DNA from 3 places in the Arthrobacter sp. MMS24-S77 genome. Region 1 is predicted to be linked to each of the others. Evidence: riboswitches for the same ligand, from Rfam matches in the RefSeq annotation. Region 1 holds a riboswitch; each other region holds the start of a gene.
The links. A riboswitch is a leader RNA that binds a small molecule or an ion and turns the genes downstream of it on or off. The one in region 1 is predicted to bind cyclic di-AMP.
Positions count from the first base shown of each region.

Region 2: another riboswitch for cyclic di-AMP. It lies ahead of ACX5I4_RS20490 (hypothetical protein); the one in region 1 lies ahead of ACX5I4_RS04255 (M23 family metallopeptidase).
Region 3: another riboswitch for cyclic di-AMP. It lies ahead of ACX5I4_RS02520 (aggregation-promoting factor C-terminal-like domain-containing protein); the one in region 1 lies ahead of ACX5I4_RS04255 (M23 family metallopeptidase).

Region 1 is NZ_JBTZRN010000001.1:908,679-910,993, reverse strand. Features, by position in the region: gene ACX5I4_RS04260 (NlpC/P60 family protein) at 1-313, opposite strand, end outside; cyclic di-AMP (ydaO/yuaA leader) riboswitch at 319-486, opposite strand; gene ACX5I4_RS04255 (M23 family metallopeptidase) at 632-1,453, opposite strand; cyclic di-AMP (ydaO/yuaA leader) riboswitch at 1,456-1,667, opposite strand; gene ACX5I4_RS04250 (metal-dependent transcriptional regulator) at 1,793-2,315, opposite strand, start outside.
Region 2 is NZ_JBTZRN010000001.1:4,435,175-4,437,489, reverse strand. Features, by position in the region: gene ACX5I4_RS20490 (hypothetical protein) at 134-1,216, opposite strand; cyclic di-AMP (ydaO/yuaA leader) riboswitch at 1,219-1,368, opposite strand; gene ACX5I4_RS20485 (flavin-containing monooxygenase) at 1,509-2,315, opposite strand, start outside.
Region 3 is NZ_JBTZRN010000001.1:533,770-536,084, forward strand. Features, by position in the region: gene ACX5I4_RS02515 (bifunctional glycosyltransferase family 2/GtrA family protein) at 1-264, opposite strand, end outside; gene ACX5I4_RS02520 (aggregation-promoting factor C-terminal-like domain-containing protein) at 398-1,126, opposite strand; cyclic di-AMP (ydaO/yuaA leader) riboswitch at 1,129-1,302, opposite strand; gene ACX5I4_RS02525 (sensor histidine kinase) at 1,467-2,315, opposite strand, start outside.

The sequences.
Region 1 (2,315 bases):
CAACCGGAGCAGCTTCGGTGGAAACCACCGGGCGCTCGTACTTGATGGCCACGGAAGAATCGGCCGAAATGCTGGCTTGGGCGATGGACTGGACTTCCAGGGTGGAGGTCGCAGTGGACTCGCGGGGGACGTTGGTTTCGGCAGCGTTGGCTGCGATACCGCTAGTGAGGACCAGTCCGGAAGCAGCGGCGATAACTGCGGCCTGACGGCCTACGCCACCGGCGTTGCTGCCGACGGTCTTAGCGATGACGGCAAGCGAGTTGGTCTTGGTGACCGCGGCGCGGTGGCGCGCAAGAGTAGAGCGTGAAGACACGTTAAAAGGCCTCTCCCTATGCCCGCGAGGTAAGCTGTCGGATTCGGATGGGAGTCATCCGGCCGCAATGCTTCCCGTAGGAAACAATTGCGACTTAACCCCAAGGCCATCGGTGAAGATGACCAAAAGTGGGTCCCCCGCCTCTGCCAGACGATGTTTTGCGAACGGAACCTCGAGCAGTGGCAGAGCTAGGCAATCCACCCGAGTGCATCAACTCTCTAAAAGTTGATGCGAGTTAGACGGTACAGGAGTTTTGGCTGAATGTCACATTCAGGTCACGGAGCGTGACAAGCATGCGAGAGACGGCCATCGGATTGGCTACAGCCAGCCGAGGGGATCAACGACATCGCCGTTGACCATGACTTCAAAATGGAGGTGGCAGCCGGTGGAAGCGCCGGTGGTGCCGCTCAAAGCGACAACGTCACCGCGGTTGACCGTTTGGCCCACCTGGACGTTGAACGAGGACAAATGGTTGTACGTGGTTTCGAGGCCGTTGCCATGGTCCACCACAACGCGGTTTCCACCGCCATACGGGTGCCAGCCCGCAAACGTGACCTTGCCGGCTGCAGCCGCATGCACCTGGGTGCCGCACTGGGCCACGAAGTCCTGGCCACGGTGGAACTCCCCTAGGCCTCCTGTAATGGGGTTCACGCGGTAGCCGAACGGCGATGCCGTGGTGAGGGTGTCCAGCGGAGCCCCCAGCGTGCCCTTCGAGGACGATGTCTTGATGCTGCCGACGGACTGCGCGCTCAGGAGCTGCTTGAGCTTGCTATCAGGATCCGCCGTGGTGGAAACGGCAGCGCGGCTGAAGTCGATGGTGGCACTGGCCGCAGCGGGAATCTCAGGCTGGGTACCCATCGAAGCGGCCGAAGCCTGGTTCGATTCCGCGGTGGCCGTCAATGCGCCGGTACCCGGCATGGCGACCGTCAGGATGAGGCCCGTGGCGGCGAGGGCCACGCCTGCCTTCTGTCCCACACCGCTCGCGGCAGCAAAATCAGCCATTTGCCGCAAGGGCCCCTTGCGCCGGCGCACTTCGCGATGCGGATCGCGGGGCCGGTCGTGCGCAACGACGTTCGTGCTCCGCAGCTCAGCAGTAGGACCGGACGCGCGTCTGCGGCCCCTGGTGTTCTGCGTGGTCAAAGTGTTCCTCTCTGGCAAGCCTGCGAAGTTAGCTGTCGGATTCGGGTCAGAGAGTGCATGGACCCGGTCCGCGTGGAGGGCGCGAAGCACAGAGGAGTCCCCGGGAAGGGTCCTGCGCTTTTTGCACTTCCGCTGCGGACTTCACCCCAAGGCTGTCTTTCGACAGCCGCTGGTGGTTCCCCCGCTTCTGCCAGTGAATGGACTAATCCACCTGATCCGCTGGCAGAACTCGGCTTCGGATCAGGTAACGCTTTGGTATCGGCGCCAGTACTAAACTATAGGGGATTAAACCCCCGCAGTAATAATTTCGTTATCTTTGCCGAACAGTTTGCAGAAGGCCTAAGAGACGGTCACAAAGACGTGCGACGCCACCTCAGGCGGCAGCTCCAACGCACCATCGATATTGGGCACGCGAACGGAGATGTACTCCCCTACACGCTCAAGGGAAACCCTGGCTCCGGGGCGGATTCCGCCCTCGTCCAGCTGAACCAGCAGCTCCGGTTCCACCTGGATCGGTTCAGCCAGCCGGCTGACGACGACCCGGTTGTCCGGTGAGTATTCGTTCATCGCTTCAAGGAGGTTGACTACGCCATCCGTAAAGGCGTGGGACGCAGCTCCGCCCAGGGCTTCGAGCCCCGGAATGGGGTTGCCGTAGGGAGATTCAGTGGGGTGGTTAAGGAGTTCATAGAGCCGCCGTTCCACGCGCTCGCTCATAACGTGTTCCCAGCGGCATGCCTCGTCGTGGACATAGGCCCAGTCCAGTCCGATGACGTCGGCCAGGAGCCGCTCGGCGAGCCGGTGCTTGCGCATGACCTCGGTGGCGCGTTTCCGGCCGGTTTCGGTCAATTCAAGGTGCCGGTCG
Region 2 (2,315 bases), 3.5 Mb from region 1:
GTTTAACGCTTGAAAGCCCTCAGCTTAAGGTTGCAGCGCCAGCGGTCCGGGCGGTGCCGGACTGCTGCGGTCCGGTTGCTTTGGCAGCACCGCCCATGCCACTGGATGGAAGATGTTCGATGCTGTCCCATCCTCACCTAAAGACCCCGCTCGCAGCGTCCAAAATCGCTCCCAGGTCGAAGCCCGGCTGAGTGGGCTCCGGCGAAGGCGTCGGTGCGCTGCTGGGATTAACCGGCGGCTTCGGCTTCGATTGACCAGGCGGGGTGTGCGAGGACGGGTCGGTCGGGGTAGGTGTTGGTGAGGGCGGATCGGTCGGCGTTGGGGTCGGCGTCGGGGTTGGAGTGACCGTGACCGGCGGAGCCGGGCTGGGAACCGGAGCAGGCTGCACCGGTGTGAGGCTTGGGGGCAGCGCTGAGGGGATGACGGAGGGAACCCGAATGGAGACCGATGGTGTCCCCGCACTCGACGGCTCGACGGCGGGCGCTTGCTGACCTCGCGCCGGGCCTGCCGCGGTTTGACCCGCCTTGGCGGCTGTTGCGGTTGCCGAGGGTGAAGCCGTTGCATCAGGGGAGATGCTCGCCTCCGCGGAAGGAACCTCGGGCTGTACGGAGCTTTGACTGTCCGCGTCCTGGGCTTGGGATTCCTGGCCGAAGAAGGGCAACTCAAGGGCTTGGCCCAAGGAACCCGCCGTCAACAAGATGCCAAGGGCTCCGGCCACCACTGCCATTCGGTTGCTCATGGACCGGATGGTCGCAGCCTTCTTCAGGACTGCATGTGGTTCCCGGCTGAACGACGAACCGGCAAAGGACACCGGAGTGAAGCTGGCACGAGGAGCTGTGGGAGCCGTGGGCACCGTGGTGGCTGGTACGGCTGTCGGGAGGGCCGCGGTGGCGGGGGCCGCCGTCGTTGATGCCACCGTCGTTGTTGCCACCGTCGGAATGGCCGCGGTGGCTGGTTCCGGGGAGGTGGCTGGTTCCGCCGCTGCGGGTGCCGGGGCCGGAAGGTCCCCGGTCTCGCTGGCCCGGGCGGCCCGCTCCCGCTCGGCCGCGCGGGCGGCCGCTCGCGTGGTGGGTGCCGGCGTCGTCAGGTTCGTCGGGGTGGTGGGTGCCGGCTCAGGGATGAACGTTCCGCTGTCTTGGGCCCGACGGCGTCCGGTTGGTTTGGTGCGCTCGCGCGCCACGTGGGCACGGCGAGGCTGATCCATGGTTGGGGACATGGTGATTGCCTCTCAACGCCTTCGAGGTTAGCTGTCGGGTTCGGACGAGGCCGTCCGGCCGCCAAGGCGGCTTCACCCCAAGGGCCTGTGGAGAAGTAGGCCCGGAGACTCTGGGTCCCCCGTCTCTGCCGCGGATCTAGCGGAATCCGGGTTGCGGCAGAGCTCGGCGTCAACCCGGAAGCGGCCCAGCTGGGGATTGGGTCGCCCTTCGACGGTACAACAGCCGGCCAGCAATGTCACATTTAGATAACGGGCCGGGCGACCGGTATTCCGCGGGATTTCGCCCGCGGATCTAGTCCTGCCGCGCTCCGGGTTGCTTGGCGATGAGCCCGGCGACGTGTTCGGCGTCCCGGCCGACGCCACCCACGAGGCCCGAGGTCAGTCCGTATTGGAATGGCATGCCCACGAAGAACAGCCCCGGCAGTTGTTCCACGGCGCCCCGGCAGGTAAGCGGCCAACCGTCCTCGTCCTCGGGAAGTCCTTGGATCCAAGAAAACTCCGGTTGGTAACCGGTTGCCCAGATCGCGGTGGAGACCGGGAGTGTCCTGCCGTCCTCAGTCAGGGGTTGGCCATCGCGGGTGCCGGCCAGGCGTGGCAGGCGGGTGACTCCCGCGGCGTCGAGTTCTTTCGTTGAGGTCCGAATCAGGGGCGCGCCGTGTTTGGTGAAGCCGACCGCAACTTTACGGCCGATAGGGGTGGATCGGTTCAATACATTGTGGATGAAGAGCCACCAAAGCCCTCCGGCGTATCGCGTCACTGGGCCCGGAATGTGGAACGGTGGACTTCCTGCAACATACGTACGGTGCGTGGGTGCGAGCTCCAGCGCGATTTCGACGCCGGATGTGCCGGAGCCGACCACCAGGACATCTCCGGACGGAACGGAGTCCGGGTTGGCGTACTCTGCGCCATGCAGTTGGTGGATGCCGGGGTCCAAGGCCTCTGCGAAGGCTGGAGTCCTTGGGTGCGCATTCGGGCCCGTTGCAACAACCACGTTCTTGGCCAGGATCGCTCCGGAGCTTGACTGGACTCGGTATCGCCCGTCTTCGCGCTCGATTCCAGTGACCCGGACACCGTGACGTACGGGGAGGTTCCAATTGCT
Region 3 (2,315 bases), 370 kb from region 1:
GATGCGGAAGCCGTGGGGGAAAGAGTCGCGCAAATGGCCATGAAGCCTGCGCAGGCACTCCTCGAGGTCGCGTTCCTCGTTGAAGACGGGGATCGTGACATCGAGGACGGGGACGGTGGTGTGGATGTCCACGGGGGCGCGCCGCACTGAGCTGTATTGAACGGCGGGGCTGCGTTGAACGGGGGTTTTGGGTTGAATCGGGGGGCCCGGCGGCACCACCGCGGGGTCCTTCAGGGTTCCTGTGGTGGATTCGATGAGCGTCATGTATTCAGAGTGCCGCCGCCGATTATGAGTGCTTTAGGCGCAACCTGTGACGTGGCTGTGCATGTGGGAGAGGCCTGGTTAACGCCGTAGAGGTCCGCCCCCGAAGGGACGGACCTCTACGAACTTTGTGGGTTCAGTACCAGTTGTGCGCCAAGTGGAAGGCCCAAGCCGCAGACGGTGAGCCGTAGCGTTCCTTGATGTAGTTCAGGCCCCAGCGGATCTGGGTCTGGTAGTTGGTCTGCCAATCGGCGCCTTCGGAGGCCATTTTTTCGCCCGGCAGCGACTGCACAATGCCGTAAGCGCCGCTCGAGGCGTTCGTGGCAGTGGTCCGCCAATCGGATTCCTTGTTCCACAAGGTGATCAAGGAGGACATTTCGCCCTGGCCCCACCCGTAGGAGGAAAGCATGCTTGCAGCGTAGGCCTGGGCGCCGGCGGGGTCATCGACGGCGACTGGCGCAGCCGGGGCTGCGGGAGCGGGGGGTGCCACGGGAGCGGCAGGTGCGGCAGCCTGGGGCGCGACGGCGGCCGGAGCGGGAGCGGGTGCCTGCGTCGGAGCGGCGCTCGGCTTGGCGCTTGCGCTCGCTGACGGCGTGGCGGTGGCGGACGGGGCGGCGCTATGCTCTGCAACCGTGCGCGATTCGGACGTGCGGCTCAACTCTTGGGCACTGATGGCTTGTCCGGCGGCCTGGGTGGCTGCGCCTGCCCCGAGGAACACAGCAACAACGCCGGCAAAAACGGCCATGCGCTGGCTGGGGCCGAGGTTTGCGGCGGCTCGCCTCAGGGTGGAACGTGACTTGTTTTTCCGGGCAGGTTCGCCGCGGTGGCGCGCAACAGGGCGCGACTGATTCTTGGAATCAGACATGGTGATTGCCTCTCAACGCCTGCGGAGTTAGCTGTCGGATTCGGATGAGGTCATCCGGCCGTGGCCACTGAGAATCGTGGCGGTACGGCTTCACCCCTAGGGCTGGCTCAACATGAGCGCTTGCCCGGAGACCTGGGTCCCCCGTCTCTGCCTGGAGTGTTGGGCACCGGGGAGTGGCAGAGCTCGGCGCCTACCCGGCGGTGGCCGGAACAATCCTGCGCACCCATTCGACGGTACAGGAGGATGCCGCTTAAGTCACATTTAGGTAACGGAGATCACGACGCCGGTGCGCCGACTTGCGCTCGCCGCGCTCCGGCGTCGTGATCTTCTGGGCGGGCCCTCAGGCCGTGGCAGTCCAGAGCGCCGGAAGCCGCACCGCAAACTCCGTCCGGCCGGGACGCGAGGCCACTTCAACAGTGCCTCCATGGGCCTGGACAATGGACTCAACAATCGACAAGCCGAGCCCGGACGTGCCCTCGGAACCGGAACGGGCTGCGTCGGCACGGGCAAAGCGGGAGAAGATCCTGCCTTGGAATTCAGGCGGAATGCCGGGCCCGTTGTCGGTCACGGTGACCACGGCGCTGCCATCGGCCGAGCGCATGACTCCCGTGACCACGGTGGTTCCCGCCTCCGTGTGCTTGCGGGCATTGGAGAGCAGATTGGCCAAGACCTGGTGGAGCTGCGTGGTGTCGCCGCGGACCGTCAGGGGTTCATCCGGGAGCCTGAGCTGCCAGATGTGCTCCGGGGCCATGACTTTCTCGTCGCTGACGGTCTCGATCACCAACTGCGTGAGGTCCACGTCGGTGAACTCGGGTGCCTTGCCTTCGTCCAGCCGCGCCAAGAGAAGGAGGTCCTCCACGAGGGTGGTCATACGTTCGGACTGGCTCTGAACCCGGCCCAGCGACTTGCGGCCGTCCTCGGTGAACGACTCCGTCATGCGCAACAGCTCGGTGTAGCCGCGGATGGCCGTCAGTGGCGTCCGCAGCTCGTGCGAGGCATCGGCCACGAACTGGCGCACCTTGGTTTCGCTCTGCTGCCTTGCCTCCAACGCGCTGGAGACATTGTCCAGCATGAGGTTCAAAGCATGACCGACGCTGCCCACCTCCGTGCCGGGATGGGCAGCCGACGCCGGGACGCGCACCGCGAGGGCCACCTCGCCGGCGTCGAGCGGAAGTTTCGATACTTTCGT